DNA from 2 places in the Catellatospora chokoriensis genome. Region 1 is predicted to be linked to the other one. Evidence: riboswitches for the same ligand, from Rfam matches in the RefSeq annotation. Region 1 holds a riboswitch; the other holds the start of a gene.
The links. A riboswitch is a leader RNA that binds a small molecule or an ion and turns the genes downstream of it on or off. The one in region 1 is predicted to bind cobalamin.
Positions count from the first base shown of each region.

Region 2: another riboswitch for cobalamin. It lies ahead of HAV39_RS13560 (acyl-CoA thioesterase); the one in region 1 lies ahead of cobN (cobaltochelatase subunit CobN).

Region 1 is NZ_JAAOTI010000012.1:107,380-116,680, reverse strand. It holds gene cobN (cobaltochelatase subunit CobN) at 1-3,436, opposite strand, end outside; cobalamin riboswitch at 3,503-3,635, opposite strand; gene HAV39_RS19380 (DUF2784 domain-containing protein) at 3,675-4,040, shown strand; guanidine-I (ykkC/yxkD leader) riboswitch at 4,199-4,328, shown strand; gene HAV39_RS19375 (agmatinase family protein) at 4,381-5,559, shown strand; gene HAV39_RS19370 (ABC transporter substrate-binding protein) at 5,586-6,593, shown strand; gene HAV39_RS43285 (ABC transporter permease) at 6,794-7,771, shown strand; gene HAV39_RS19355 (ABC transporter ATP-binding protein) at 7,908-8,684, shown strand; gene HAV39_RS19350 (HIT family protein) at 8,689-9,030, opposite strand; gene HAV39_RS19345 (NUDIX hydrolase) at 9,217-9,301, shown strand, end outside.
Region 2 is NZ_JAAOTI010000007.1:311,878-317,918, forward strand. It holds gene HAV39_RS13540 (ferredoxin) at 1-587, opposite strand, end outside; gene HAV39_RS13545 (alpha/beta fold hydrolase) at 1,069-1,929, shown strand; gene HAV39_RS13550 (hypothetical protein) at 2,182-2,526, opposite strand; gene HAV39_RS13555 (LysE family translocator) at 2,478-3,098, opposite strand; gene HAV39_RS13560 (acyl-CoA thioesterase) at 3,095-3,616, opposite strand; cobalamin riboswitch at 3,735-3,955, opposite strand; gene HAV39_RS13565 (LLM class F420-dependent oxidoreductase) at 4,138-5,226, shown strand; partial or broken gene HAV39_RS13570 (aldehyde dehydrogenase family protein) at 5,404-6,041, opposite strand, start outside.

The DNA of each region.
Region 1 (9,301 bases):
AGTCGTCCACGACCCCGGCCGTGGCGTCGTAGCCGAACAGGTAGTCCACGGTCGCGGCCAGCTCGAACGCGCCCTTGTAGCCGTGGCGTCTCATCGCGGCGATCCAGCGCGGGTTGACCACCCGGGCCCGGAACACGCGCTTGGTCTCCTCGCCCAGGGTGCGCGTCTTCACGCTGTCGGGCAGGTGCGAGTCACCGATCACCGCGGTCGGCGAAGCGCCGGTCAGCGAGCGCACCATCGCGATCATGCCGCCGTGGTACTGGAAGTAGTCGTCGGAGTCGACGATGTCGTGCTCGCGGGTGTCCACGTTCTTCGCGGCGACGCTGACCCGGCGGTAGACCCGTTCCAGGTCCGCGCGGGCCGCCCGGCCGTCCAGGTCGCGGCCGTAGGCGTAGCCGCCCCAGACCGCGTACACCTCGGCCAGGTCCCTGTCGTCGCGCCAGTTCCGGGCGTCGATGAGCGGGAGCAGGCCCGCCCCGTACGCCCCCGGCTTGGAGCCGAAGATGCGGGTGGTGGCCCGCCGCCGGTCGCCGTGCTCGGCCTCGTCGGCACGGGCATGCGCGCGCACGAAGTTGTCCTCGTCGGCCTCGTCGAGGTCGGCCACCGCCCGCACCGCGTCGTCGATCAGCGCCACCGCGTGCGGGAACGCGTCGCGGAAGAAGCCGGAGATGCGCACCGTCACGTCCACCCGCGGCCGGCCCAGCTCCGCCGGCGGCACCACCGCGAACCCGGTCACCCGCCGCGACGCGTCGTCCCAGGTCGGGCGGCAGCCCAGCAGCGCCAGCACCTCGGCGATGTCGTCGCCCTGGGTACGCATCGCCGACGTGCCCCACACGGTCAGCCCGACCGTGCGCGGCCACTCGCCGGTCTCCTGCCGGTGCCGGGCCAGCAGCGAGTCGGCCAGCGCCACACCCACGTCCCAGGCGTTGCGCGACGGGATCGCCTTCGGGTCGACGGAGTAGAAGTTGCGCCCTGTCGGCAGCACATTGACCAGGCCTCGCGTCGGCGAGCCGGACGGGCCGGCGGGCACGTAGCGCCCGTCCAGCGCCTTGAGCACCGCGGTCACCTCGTCCACGGTGGCGTCGAGCCGGGGCACCACCTCGGTCGCGGCGAAGCGCAGCACCGCCTCGACGGCGTCGTCCGGGCCGCCCAGCACCTCGGCGACCACCGCCGGGACCTTCGACGGCTCCCAGCCCAGCGTCTCGTTGCCGATCACCAGCCGCCGGGCCACGCCCTCGATCAGGTCGACGGCGTCCGCGCCGGTGCGGGCCGGGCCGTCGGCGATGTCGGTCAGGTCGGCGGGCACGGCCACCGCCGCGCCGGGCTCGGCCAGCAGCGCGGACTCGTCCAGGCCGTACCGGCGGCACAGCGCCGCCCGCAGGCCCGGCAGCGCCCCGCGCACGCCGCCCCACACCTGGTTCGCGCGCAGCACCGCGAGCACCAGGTTGATCCGCGCCTCGCCCTCGGGCGCGCCGCCGAGGATGTGCAGGCCGTCGCGGATCTGCGAGTCCTTGACCTCGCACAGGTAGCCGTCCACGTGCAGGATGAAGTCGTCGAAGTCGTCCGCGCCGGGCATGTCGGCCTGGTGCAGGTCGTGGTGCAGCTGGGCGGCCTGGATCAGGGTCCAGATCTGGGCGCGCACCGCGGGCAGCTTCGTCGGGTCGAGCGCCTGCACGGTCGCGTACTCGTCGAGCAGCTGCTCCAGTTTCGCCATCTCGCCGTACGTCTCCGCGCGGGCCATCGGCGGCACCAGGTGGTCCACGATCACCGCGTGCCCGCGCCGCTTGGCCTGGGTGCCCTCGCCCGGGTCGTTGACGATGAACGGGTACACCAGCGGCAGGTCCCCCAGCACCGCGTCCGGCGCGCACTCGCGGGACAGGCCCAGCCCCTTGCCCGGCAGCCACTCCAGGGTGCCGTGCTTGCCCAGATGCACCACCGCGTCCGCGCCGAACTCGGCGTCCAGCCACCGGTACGCGGCCAGGTAGTGGTGGCTCGGCGCGAGGTCCGGGTCGTGGTAGATGGCGACCGGGTTCTCCCCGAAGCCGCGCGGCGGCTGGATCATCAGCAGCACGTTGCCGAAGCGCAGCGCGGCCAGCACGATCTCGCCCCGGTCCACGTACAGCTCGCCCGGCGGCTCGCCCCACGCCGCCACGATGCCGTCGCGCAGGCTCGCGGGCAGCGCGTCCAGCCAGCGGGTGTGCGCGCGCAGCGGCACCCGCGCCGGGGCAGCCGCGAGCTGTTCCTCGGTCAGCCACTCCACGTCGTGCCCACCCGCCGCGATCAGCGTATGGATCAGCGCGTCGCCGTCCTCCGGGAAGCCCTCACCCAGGTCGTAGCCCGCCTCGCGCAGCGCCCGCAGCAGCACCACGGCGCTGGCGGGGGTGTCCAGGCCGACCGCGTTGCCGACCCGCGAGTGCCGGGTCGGGTAGCTGGACAGCACGATCGCGAGCCGCTTGTGCTCGTTGGGGACGTGCCGCAGCCGGGCCTGCCGCACCGCGATGCCCGCGACCCGGGCCGCCCGCTCCGGGTCGGCCGCGTAGACCGGGATGCCGTCCGGGCCCGGCTCCTTGAACGAGAACGGCACCGTGATCAGGCGGCCGTCGAACTCCGGGATGGCCACCTGCATCGCCGCGTCCATCGGGCTCAGCGCCGCGTCCGAGTCCTGCCAGACCGCCCGGGACGAGGTCAGGCACAGCGCCTGCAGCACCGGCACGTCCAGCTCGGCCAGCGCCGCCACCGACCAGGCCTCGTCGTCCCCGCCGCCGCTCGCGTCCGCCGCGACGGTGCCGCCCGCTGCCAGCACCGTGACGATCAGCGCGTCGCAGCCGCGCAGCAGGTCCCGCAGCCCGTCCGGCACCCCGCGCAGCGAGCCGCAGTACACCGGCAGCGGGTTCGCGCCCGCGTCGTGCAGCGCCCCGGCCAGGGTGTCCACGAACGCGGTGTTGCCCGCCAGCTCGTGCGCCCGGTAGTAGACGACCCCGACGGTCGGCCGTCCGGCCTCGTGCGCCGGGCCGGGGCGTACGCCGTACTCGGGCGCGGTGCGCGGCGCGTCGAAGCCCTCGCCGGTCATCAGCAGCGTGTCCGACAGGAACCGGTGCAGCTCGCGCAGGTTGTCCGCGCCGCCCTCGACCAGGTAACCCAGCGCCTCGCCGGCCACCCCGGCGGGCACCGTCGACTCGGCCTGCAGCGCGGCATCGGGCACCGCCTCCCCGCCCAGCACCACCACCGGCAGGCCCGCGGCGAGCACCGCGTCGAGCCCCTCCGGCCAGGTGCGCCGGCCACCGAGCAGGCGCACCACCCCGAAGGCGACGTCTCGCAGCAGCTCGGGGACGTCGCCGGCGTCTAGGCGGGCGGGATTGGCGATACGCCAGGGCGCGCCCGACGCCCGGGCGGCGAGCAGCTCGGTGTCCGCAGTGGACAGCAGCAGACCTTGCACAGCCGTCATGGCCGCGTACCTCCTGTCGGGGTCCGCGCCCCGGTAGCAGAGTCGATGCGGCGGCCGGAGTCTCCTGACTCCCGGATCTACGCCCGGCCCCGGGCCTTCCCTTGCGGTGGCCTCGGATCTCTCCGATGGGGTGGGGACGGGCTCCCCGGTCACAGTGGCGGGACCGTCTCGGATCTTCCCCGAGTTCCTCCCTGCCGCCGACTGCGATCCTAGCGGCAGATAATGGAGCATGGCCTATCAGTGGCTCGCCGCCGCCACCATGGTGGTGCACTTCGCGTTCCTCGCGTACGTCGTCGCGGGTGGTTTCCTCGCCTGGTGGCGGCCGTGGCTGATCTGGCCGCACGTGGTCGCCGTCGGCTGGGGTTTCGCCACGGTCGCCCTCGGCCTCGACTGCCCCCTGACGTACGTCGAGGACTGGGCCCGCCGCAAGGCCGGCGAGCAGGGCCTGAGCCGCGGGTTCATCGACACCTACCTGACCGGCGTGGTCTACCCCGAGCGGTACACCGTGCTGTTGCAGGTCCTGGCGGGTCTGGTCGTGCTGACCTCGTGGGCCGGCTTCCTGCTTCGCCGCAGGGCGACCCGCGACCGCGCCTGAGGCCCCGGCGTGGCGGCCATGGGGCGGCGGGTCACGGGCCGGCCGCTCGGGGTGGCGGTCACGAGATGGCGGTCACGAGGTGGCGGTCACGAGGTGGCAACAGCGGCGATATCGACAGGAAACCATTCGCCGATGTAATCCACGGTGACTCACCGAAGGTGAGGCGCGCCTAGGGTTCCGCCGCTCCGGCCCTGTCGTTTCGGGTCCCCGGACGGGCCTGGTCCGAGAGGCGCAGGCGGCCCGCGTTGCGGCGTGGCCGTTCCACGGCGGGACAAAAGCCCGGGAGACAGCCGAACACCTGGCTGTTTCACGGCCAGGCTCCTCGTTTCGGAGGTGCCCCATGGGCTTCGCCCACCACCATCACCACCACCGCCATGGCTCGCCGGAGGACAGCGCGCTGCGCGAGCAGCACGGCCTGCACGAGCACTACGGCCCCGAGGCGGCGTACGCCGTCGCGCGCGAGGCCGAGCTGCCGACCACGAAGTGGGAGGAGGAGATCGCCCGCGGGCTGGAGTACGGCCTGCCCGGCGCGGACTCCATCGTCGACAAGCGCATCCCGACGTTCTCCCGCGGCGAGCTGCCGCACTTCGCCGGGATCAACACCTTCCTCAAGGCCCCCTACCTGGAGGACGTGCGCCGGTGCGGCGAGTACGACGTCGCCGTGCTGGGGGCGCCGTTCGACGGCGGCACGACCTACCGCCCCGGCACCCGGTTCGGCCCGCAGGGCATCCGGCGCATCTCCGCGCTGTACGGCCCGTACAGCTTCGAACTGGGCGTGGACCTGCGGGAGTCGATCACGATCGCGGACCTGGGTGACGTGTTCACCATCCCCGCCAACATCGAGAAGACGTTCGACCAGATCTCCAAGGCCGTCGGCCACGTGTACGCCTCGGGCGCGTTCCCGGTCGTGCTCGGCGGCGACCACTCCATCGGCTACCCCACCGTGCGCGGCGTCGCCGAGCACCTGCAGGGCAACCTCGGCATCATCCACTTCGACCGCCACGTCGACACCCAGGAGACCGACCTCGACGAGCGGATGCACACCACCCCTTGGTTCCACGCCACGGACATCCCCAACGTGCCCCCGAAGAACCTGGTGCAGATCGGCATCGGCGGCTGGCAGGCCCCGCGGCCCGGCGTCCAGGTCGGGCGGGAGCGCGGCACCACGATCATGACGGTCACCGACTGCGTCGAGATGGGCATCGAGGCCGCCGCCGAACGCGCCCTGGAGGTCGCCTGGGACGGGGCCGAGGCGGTGTGGCTGTCCTTCGACGTGGACTGCCTGGACGCCGCGTTCGTGCCCGGCACCGGCTGGCCCGAGCCGGGCGGCTTCCTGCCCCGCGAGGTGCTCAAGTTCATCCAGCTCATCGCCGAGCGGCCGCTGGCGGGCATCGAGATCGTGGAGTGCTCGCCGCCGTACGACAACGCCGACATCACGTCGCTCATCGCGACCCGCGTCATCTGCGACACGCTCGGCTGCCTGGTGCGCGCCGGCCACCTGCCCCGCCGCAACTCCTGACCTCTCGACTGATCCAGGAGACATACATGAACCGACGTTTCCGCCACCGCCTCGCGGCCGTCACCGCCGTCGCCGCGCTGGTCCTGCCCGCCACCGCGTGCGGCGCGGACGAGCCCGCCCCGGGCGCGCCCGCCACCGTCGTGCTCGGCTTCAGCGCCTGGCCCGGCTGGTTCCCCTGGCAGGTCGCGCAGGAGCAGGGCCTGTTCGCCAAGAACGGCGTCACCGTCGAGCTGAAGTACTTCGACAGCTACACCGACAGCCTCACCGCGCTGGCCACCGGCAACCTCAGCGCCAACAGCCAGACGCTGGGCGACACGCTGACCTCGGTCAGCGGCGGCGCGCAGCAGACCATCGTGCTGGTCAACGACAACTCCACCGGCAACGACCAGATCATCGCCAAGCCCGGCATCAACACCGTCGCCGATCTCAAGGGCAAGCGGGTCGCCGTCGAGCAGGGCACCGTCGACCACTACCTGCTGCTGCTGGCGCTGAAGACGGCCGGGCTGACCGAGGCCGACATCGCGCTCAAGCCGATGCTGACCGACGCCGGCGCGGCGGCGTTCACCACCGGTGAGGTCGACGCGGTGGGCGCGTTCGCCCCGTTCACCACCACCGCGCTCGGCCTGGCCGGCAGCAAGGCCATCGCCACCAGCGCCGACTTCCCCGGCGCGATCCCCGACCACCTGGTCTTCACGGCCGCGTTCGTCAAGGACCACCCGACCGAGGTGCAGGCCGTGGTCAAGACCTGGTTCGACACCCTGGCCTGGATCAAGGCCAACCCGGACGCCGCGATCGACATCATGGCGAAGAAGGCCGGGGTCAGCGCCGCCGACTACAAGTCGTACGACGCCGGCACGACGATCTTCACCCGGGAGCAGAACCTGGCCGCGTTCACGCCCGGCTCGACCCCCGCCAACCTCGACTTCCAGGCGAAGTCGATCGCCGAGTTCATGGTCTCGGCGAAGCTCGTCGACTCCGCGCCGCCGCTGGACGGCCTGCTCGAACCCAAGTTCGTCCAGGCGGTGTCGCCATGAGCCTGCTCACCGAAGGCGGGCCGGAGCCGGCCGGCAGCGCAGGGCAGGCGGACACGGCAGATGTGCCGGTGGCCCACGGTGCCACTGGCCGTCCTGCGGCGGACAACTCCTTGACGCCCGCCTCAGTGCCCGGCTCCTCAGTGCCCGGCTCCGCGGCACCCGGCTCCGCGGCACCCGGCTCCGCGGCACCCGGCTCCGCGGTGCCCGGCTCCTCGGTGCCCGGCGTCCTCGTCGCCGGCGACGCCGTGTCGCCGGAGCGCGGCCCGGCCGTGGCACCCGAAGACCTGACCGGCAGCTCCGGACCGGCCGACGGCGCGGTCGGTCCGGAGCACGCCGGTCCGGGAGCCGGGGCGGCGGCGTTCGCGCCGCTGCCCCGGCGGCAGCCGCCGCGCCGCGTGCCGCGGGTCTTCGCGATCCGCGCCCCGATCCCCCGGCCGTCCCGGCTGGCGCTGACCGCGCTCTCGGTGCTCGTGCCACTCGCCTTGTGGCAGGTGCTCAGCGTGGCCATCGACGGCCGTCCCGACTACCTGCCGTCCCCCGCGCAGGCCTGGGCGGCCGGGCTCGATCTGGCCCGCGACGGGCTGCTGCTCGGCGACACCCTCGCCAGCATCCGGCGGGTGCTGCTCGGCTTCGGGCTGGCCGTGGCGGTCTCGGTGCCGCTCGGCATCGCGATGGGTGCGTTCCAGGCCGGGCGGGCCACCTTCGAGCCCGTCATCGGCCTGCTGCGCTACCTGCCGGCGAGCGCGTTCATCCCGCTGCTGGCCCTGTGGCTGGGCATCGACGAGATGTCGAAGGTGGCGCTGCTGTTCCTCGGCACCGTCTTCTTCAACACCCTGATGACCGCCGACGCGGTACGCCGGACACCCGACGCGCTCGTGGATGTGTCGTACACCCTCGGCGCGCGCCGCGGGGAGGTGCTGCGCAAGGTCGTCATCCCGCACTCACTGCCCGGCATCCTCGACGCGATCCGGGTCAACGCGGCCGCGGCCTGGAACTTCGTGGTCGTCGCCGAGCTGTTCGCGGCCGAGGAGGGCCTCGGCTACCGCATCGTGCGGTCGCAGCGCTTCAACCAGATCGACCGCATCTTCGCGGTCCTCGTGGTCATCGCGCTGATCGGCCTCACCATCGACATCGCGCTGCGCCTGCTGCGCGACCGGGTCGGCAGGTGGACCTCATGACCCGAGCACCGCGACGACCGCGCGCACGCCTGCAGGCGGCGGTGACCGGAGCAACCCGACGACCGCGCGCGCACCTGCATGCGGCCACGACCAGAACGCCGCGGCAGCCGCCCGGCCGGATCGAAAGGCTGCCCTGATGACCGGAACGCTGCGCCTTCGGGCCGTCGGCAAGGACTTCGCCCGCGGCCGGGAGCAGGTGCGCGCACTGGAGGACATCGACCTGGAGGTCGCCCGGGGCTCGTTCGTGTGCGTGGTCGGCGCGTCCGGCTCCGGCAAGTCGACCCTGCTCTCCCTGATCGCGGGCCTGTCCCGGCCCACCACGGGCGAGGTGCTGCTCGACGGGATACCCGTCACCGGGCCCGGACCCGACCGCGGCCTGGTCTTCCAGACCGGCGCCGTGTACCCCTGGCGCACCGTGGCCCGCAACGTCGCGTTCGGACTGGAACTGCTCCCCCTCAGCCGCGGCGAGCGGGCGGCCCGCGTCGACCACTACCTCGCCGCGACCGGCCTGACCAAGTTGCGCCACGCGCTGCCCCGGCAGCTGTCCGGCGGCCAGCGCCAGCGTGTCGCCATCGCCCGCGCGCTGGCCTGCGAACCCGAGGTGCTGCTGCTCGACGAGCCGTTCGGCGCGCTCGACGTGCAGACCAAGGAGGACATGCAGCTGTTCATCCGCCGCCTGTGGCAGGAGTGCGGCACCACCGTCATCATGGTCACCCACGATGTGGAGGAGGCCGTCTTCCTCGGCGAACGCGTCATCACCCTGGCCAGCAACCCCGGCCGCGTCGCCGCCGACGTGACCGTGCCGCTGCCCGGCGAGCGCGACCTCACCGTCAAGCGCGACGCCGCCTTCCTGGGCGTACGCGCGCAGATCGAGGACCTGGTCCGGCTCTACCACCACGACCAGGCCGGCTGACCGGTCAGCCGGTCTGCGGTCGCAGCGCCTCACCGCTGTTCACGTGGAAGTGCAGGTGTCTGGAGTCCTGGTACCGCCCGAGGTTGGTGAGCACCCGGCAGGCTCCGTGCTCGCGGCTGACGTCGGCGGCGACCTGCCGCACCACCGCCAGCACCGCGTGCAGCACCGGCTCGCCGGCGTCGCCGAGATCGACGAGGGAAGGCACGTGCCGCTTCGGCACGACCACGATGTGCACCGGCCAGTACGGGCGGGTGTGGTGGAACGCCAGCACCTCGTCGGTCTCGGCGACCACCCGCACCGGCGTGCGCCCGCTGAGCGCCTCGTCGCAGTAGAAGTCGTCGGTCATCGGCCCACCCCCGTCAGCACGGCTCCCCCGCCCTGTCGTCCGGCCTGCGACCCAGGGCACACGAGCAGCCACGCTAGCAGCGCTGCCGCGGCTCGCGGGCCGGCCCCGATGCGCACGGGCGCGCGGGCGCACGGGCGCGCGAGCGCCGGGCACATAGCGTCGACCGGACCGCCATAGAGTGCGTGGATGATCGAACAGCTCACCCCCGGCGGGCGGCCCGCGTTCGTCGTCAACGTCGAGGTCCACCTGCATCGCGACGGCCGCTGGCTGC
Region 2 (6,041 bases), on a different contig from region 1:
AGAGCCTCGCCGGGCCGGGGCTGGCGCTGCTGTTCGAGCCAGAAAAGGTAGCCGCGTAGGTATGCCTCCAGGCCGTCGTCGAGGTAGGCGACGAAGTCCCGGTGGCCTTGGGCGGCGTCGTGATAGTGGCCCAGATATCTGGGGTCGGCGTTGTAGCCCCAATGCGGGTGGGTGTCGGCTCCCCAGTCGGCGGCGATGGCGACAGCCCATTGCCGCACCCGGCTTCGGTCCCGCCACCACCCGCGTACGGTCTCCGTGGTCCAGTGGTCGTTGCCGTCCCAGTTGTAGCCCCGGTAGAGCTCTAACCGGCAGCCGTGGATCACGGCCTCGGTTTCGCGCTCGTTTGCCGGCTGGCGGTAGATGAACTCGGATCCGAACCCGCCACCCAGATCGTCGTCGTAGCAGATGTGGTTTGCTGCGTCCAACCGCCCGATGGCCAGGCTGTCGGTTTCACCGGCGTAGAAAGGTCCTGGGACGTTGCGCCAGTTCCGCTGTTCCCAGCGTCCGGTGAACAGCTCCTCGGCGGGCTCATTGAAGCTCTCCACCAACCGCCGGGCTGTGGGCAGCGGGTCCCAGTAGTCGATCATCGCCCTATCTTGCCCGACATGGGCGGCATGTTCCCGGCCGACCGGGGACGCCCACCGGAGACCTCGCCGACGGTCGGATCAGGAATTCCGAGAACGGACACTCTCCCTCCGAGTCGGTATGGCCAACGTGCTTCCCCCTTCCAGCCGACACGCGGTCAACGACTGGTTTGGTCGGCTCCGGCCGTCACAACGCGCCGCAAATGCTCTCTCTGGGCCACCATCAAGTGCCCTGCCGGGGCCAAACGTCACTGTCAGCCAGCGTGCCTACTGGCGCCGGGCGGCGGCACTACGGCACGGGCTCGCCTTCGGGCCAGCCCAGTAGGCGCGCGCTAGGGGCCACGACACGTCGCGGTGTGGCACCGGTAGCGGTAGCGGCCCTGAGCCGCGGCGGCCGCGACGACGCAACGCAATGACCAGCCATGGACGGACGGCCGCCATCGGCACGCTGGACGAACCACGAACCACCCCACACACTGGCACGATGCAGGCCGTATACAAGAGCGAGCGCGGTCGACGGGCAGTGCAGCAGTGGTGCTCGCAAGCTCTGGCGGGCGCGGATTTCCCGATCTCCACCATGGCACTCGACACCGGTGCCGGCTGGATACAGCTCACCTCGGCCGGCACCGGACGACCGCGAATCCTGATGGTCCCGGGGACAGGATCCAACGCGGCAGCAGCCCTGCCGTGGCTGCGTGCACTGTCGGCCCGCTGGCCGACCACCATCGTGGACCTGCCGGGCCAGCCAGGACTGAGCGACCAGTACCGGCCCCGGCGCGCCCGGCTGGCCTGGTACGGCCGCGTCCTGGAGGAGATCCTGGCGCTCACGCAAATGGACGATGTCGTGCTGGTCGGCAATTCGCTGGGCGCGGCAGTCGCCCTCGCGGCCTCCTCTCCCCGCATCGCAGCCCGCGCTCTGATCTCGCCCGCGGGATACATCCGGCTCACGATCGACCCGAAACTGGCGTCAGCGTCGGCGGCGTGGCTGCTCCGACCCACCGTCGACCGCACCCGCAGCATGCTCAGGCTGTTCGTCGCATCCGGCCAGAACCCGCCCGAGACTGAGGTGGAGTGGATGACGCTCGTGGCTGCCAATTGCCGCACTACGCTGGCCCCGCCACCCCTGCCCGCACAACTGCTGACCGACCGCGCGCAGCGGCCCTGCGTTGTCGGCGTAGGCGAGCACGACCGCTTCCTTCCGCCACGACGGCTGGCACCAGCAGTGCGGCGCAGCATGAACCTCGACCTGCGAGTCCTCCCGAAAATGGGCCACCTGACCACACCCGAACACCTCGACGGTGTCGCCAACCTCATCGCCGAGGTCGTCGACCCGCCGCGCAGTTGAGAATTCTGCGCGTGAGTACGCCGGGTCCAGGCATCGGCACGGCCCGGCCGATACCGAGATAGGCCCCCACATTCCCGGTGCAGGCGACTCCTGGCTTCCGTCGCCGCACTCGCCTTATTCGGCGTAGAAACCTTCCCGCGCCTGCGTTTGGCATGGCCTCGGTGCAAAGTGCTCGGGCCGCACGTCGAAGGAGGTCTTCGCCAGAGTGGCCGCGCTCACCGTCGGCTCGATGTCATCGGCTGTGGCCAGGCCTCACTCCACCCACGCCGACAGATCGCGCTGTTCGGCAGGTAGCGAGCTCAGCTCGGCACAGAAGGCACGCAGATCGCGGGCACGCAGCCATGCCTCGAACGCCGACTCGAACACAGCCCCCAGCTGTGAACACGGCGGCGATGTGATCACGCTGTCGGTGATGCGAATGAAGATCAGTTGGTGGTCACCTCCCGGCAGCGTAGACGGCGAGACGCAGGCGCAGATGTGCGAGGTGGTGACGCTTGTGACCCGGTGCTGCGGCGAGCCGATCCCGACCGCAGCACCTTCTGCACGGTCTAGAAGAACGCCAGTTTGATGCCCAGCCCGATGAACGCCGCCGCGCATCCGCGCTGAATCTGCCGCTGCCACGCGTGCAGCCGGTGTGCCAGCCGCCCGGCTGCGGCGCCGAGGCTGACGTCGACGGCCAGTTGCACGGCGATGAACAGCACGCCCAGGGTGATGAGCTGGGCAGTGACGTGTCCACGCGACGGATCGGCGAACTGGGGCAGGAACGCCAGGCTGAACAGGATCATCTTCGGGTTGAGCAGATTGGTGACCATGCCGCGCCCGAATGCCGCCCGGCCGCTGAACCCCTCCGCCGCGACGCCGGTGGGGGCGGTCGCGGGGCGGCGCAGTGCCTGCACGCCCAGCACGACCAGGTAAGCGGCACCGGCGTACCGGATCGCCTCGAACACCGGCGGCGATCCGGCGACCAACCCGGCCAGGCCGGCCACGACGGCGCTGATGTGCACCGCTTCTCCAGCTGCGACACCTGCGGCGGCGAGCATCCCGGCGCGTGTGCCGTAGCGGGCGCCGTTGGCGAGCACGAACATCATGTCCGGGCCCGGGGTGAGCATGAGCAGGGTGATCGCGGCCAGGTAGCCGACCAGCACCTCGACCGGCAGGAGGCTCATCATGCCGTCCCGCCGTGTGTGGTGAGTGCCCGGCGTAGCGCGAGGCGGTGCCGGCGTCGGATCTCGGCCTGCTCGTACTGGCGGCGGTCGTCGTCGGTCTGCGGCAGCAGCGGTGGGATCGGCCGCGGTTGGCCGAGGTCGTCGACGGCGACCATGACCAGGTGCGCGGTGGCCACGGTGGTGGCGGGCACGGACCGGTCCCACCGGTCGGCGGTGACGGTGACCGCGACCTCCATGGACGAGCGCCCGGCCCAGGTGATGCGGGCTCGTACATGGACGACGTCGCCGACGCGGACGGCCTGCAGGAACGCGGTCTCGTCGATCGCGGCGGTGACGGCCGGCCCGTCGGAATGGCGGGCCGCGACGACCCCGGCCACGGAGTCGATGAGGTTGAGGATGCGCCCGCCGTGCACGGTGCCCATCAGATTGGTGTGGTGCTGATCCATGATCTGCGACAAGGTCAGCTCGGAAGCTGCCGGGGGTCGCCCGGCCAGTGCCGGGCGCAGTGCGGTGGCGGTCACCGGTGTGTCCCTCCCTCGAGAACCACACCGCCGCACCACGCGCAGCGTCCCGGCGCAGGGCAGCACGACACACCTCTCCCTGCCCAGGCCCACCCGCGAGGCCGGCGGCGGCGCACACGGCGTGTGCGCGGCACGGGCAGGTCTTCGGACTCGCGGGCAGGACCGGACACCGTCCGATCACCTACTGGCCGTCGCTTCCCAGGCCCTGCGGCCCAGTGCTTGTTGACGGCGGTCGTTCCCGCTCACCGCTGCGGGGCAGTCCCGGACTCTCACCGGGTTCCCTCTTACGACACCCACCGGACCAGGACCTGTGGGTGAACCAGCGCCGCCGAGAGCATAACGGCCGGATACCGTGACGACCCAGCGGCGAGCCGGTGTCGCCGATCACGGCCGCCTGGTCTCCATGCCCGGCATTGACGGGATGAATTCGTCGCCTTGCGCAGCGAGGTCTTTCCGCCCAGCTCATGTCTCGGTATCCCATTGGCCTCGCCTTGCCGTGCGGCTTGTGCCACATCGTGGGAATGGGCCTGTCGAACCAACTGTTCCCTTCAAGTCAGGGCAGAAGCACCGAAAACGGTCGGTGGGCGGACATCGGCGTCCGTGTTGTCTGCCGCACCGATTTCAGCCGCATCTTCGGGGAGAACGACATGGAACTTGGTCTCGCATTGCCCACGTCCGGCCCGCAGACCTCGCCCGAGACGATCGTCAAGGTCGCCAAGGAAGCCGAGCGGCTGGGCTATGCCGCCCTGTGGACCTATGAACGTCTGCTCCGTCCGATCGACGACGTCACGCTGTGGTCGGGTGGTGAGCCACAGCAGGTGCCCGAGGTCTACCGCTCGGTGTACGAGCCACTGGAGACCCTGAGCTACGTCGCGGCCGTCACCGAGCGAATCAAACTGGGCACCGGAATCATCATCGCGCCGTTGCACGTGCCCGTGACGCTTGCTCGCCGATTCGCCACCCTGGACCGGCTCAGCGGCGGGCGGGTGCTCGCGGGCGTCGGTGCGGGCTGGCAGCACCACGAGTTCGACACGGCGAACGTGTCGCGAAGCCGCCGGGGCGACCGCCTCGAGGAGGTCATCGCGGCGATGCGCGCGGCGTGGGCCCCCGACCCGGTCCGGTTCGACGGTGAGTTCTACCAGATCGCGCCGTCGGAGGTGAACCCGAAACCAGTACAGGCCAACATTCCCGTGCTCATGGCCGCGATGACGCCGGCCGCCGTCAAACGCGCCGGCCGGATCGCCGACGGGCTGCTCCCCATCGCCTCATCGGCGCAGGAATTGGGCGACGTCGTATCCGCCTTCCATGCCGCTGCTCGTGAGGCAGGTCGCGACCCGAAGGACCTCACCGTGATCAACCAGCAGCCGTTCCCGGTACAGATCACCCGCACGCCCATGGGGTCGAACCGGCCGTTCCTGGGCGGGTCGCCGAAGGAGGTCGCCGAAGATCTCGTGGCCGCCCGCAAAGCCGGTGCGAGCCAGGTGTATTTCGCGGGTGGTCAGGGACTCGGGGTCGGCATCGGCCTCGATGCCACCGACGTGGATGAATGGCTCGGGCTGCTCGGCGACGTGATACGGGCCGCCGGCGACCTCGGCGTTCTAGCGGACTGACGAACGACTTGCGCGGGCTCCTGGACATGTGGAGTTGTCGATGACCACCGTGCGCAGTGAACGCCGTCTTCGGTCAGGGGCGCGTTGGCGGCTGCCCGATCGCGCATCGGAGTGTGGTCACCCGCCGGCTGGCGACGCGGGTGGGTCACTGCGCGGCATCGGGGCCGCAGGATGCGGTCAGAGTTGAATACCTGTCAGGACCAGGACCCGCGGGTCGGTGTAGTCGTCCATGGCGCTGCGCAGGCCCTCGCGGCCGGTGCCGGAGCCCTTCACGCCGCCGTACGGCATCTGGTCGGCGCGGAACGACGGCACGTCGCCGACGATCACGCCACCGACCTGCAACGTCGCGTGCGCGGTGAACGCGGTCTGCAGGTTGCTCGTGAACACGCCCGCCTGCAGACCGAACGCCGAGTCGTTGACCGCGGCGAACGCGGCGGCGTCGGAGTCCACCGTGGAGACGACGAGCACCGGCCCGAACACCTCGTCGCAGGCCACCTTGGCGTCGGCGGGCACCTCGGCCAGCACGGTCGGGGCGTAGCTCGCGCCGTCGCGGGTGCCCCCGACCAGCACCTTCGCGCCCGCCGCGACGGCCTCGTCCACCCAGCTCCGCACGCGCTCCGCGGCCGCCTCGCTGATCATCGGACCGACCTGGGTGTCGGCCGCGGCCGGGTCGCCGGACTTGAGGCCCCGCACCGCTTCGACGAGCTTGGGCACGAAGGCTTCGGCCCGGTCGCGGTGCACGATCACCCGCTGCACCGCGATGCAGCTCTGCCCGGCCTGGTAGTTGCTGAACAGGGCGATGCGCTGGGCCGCCC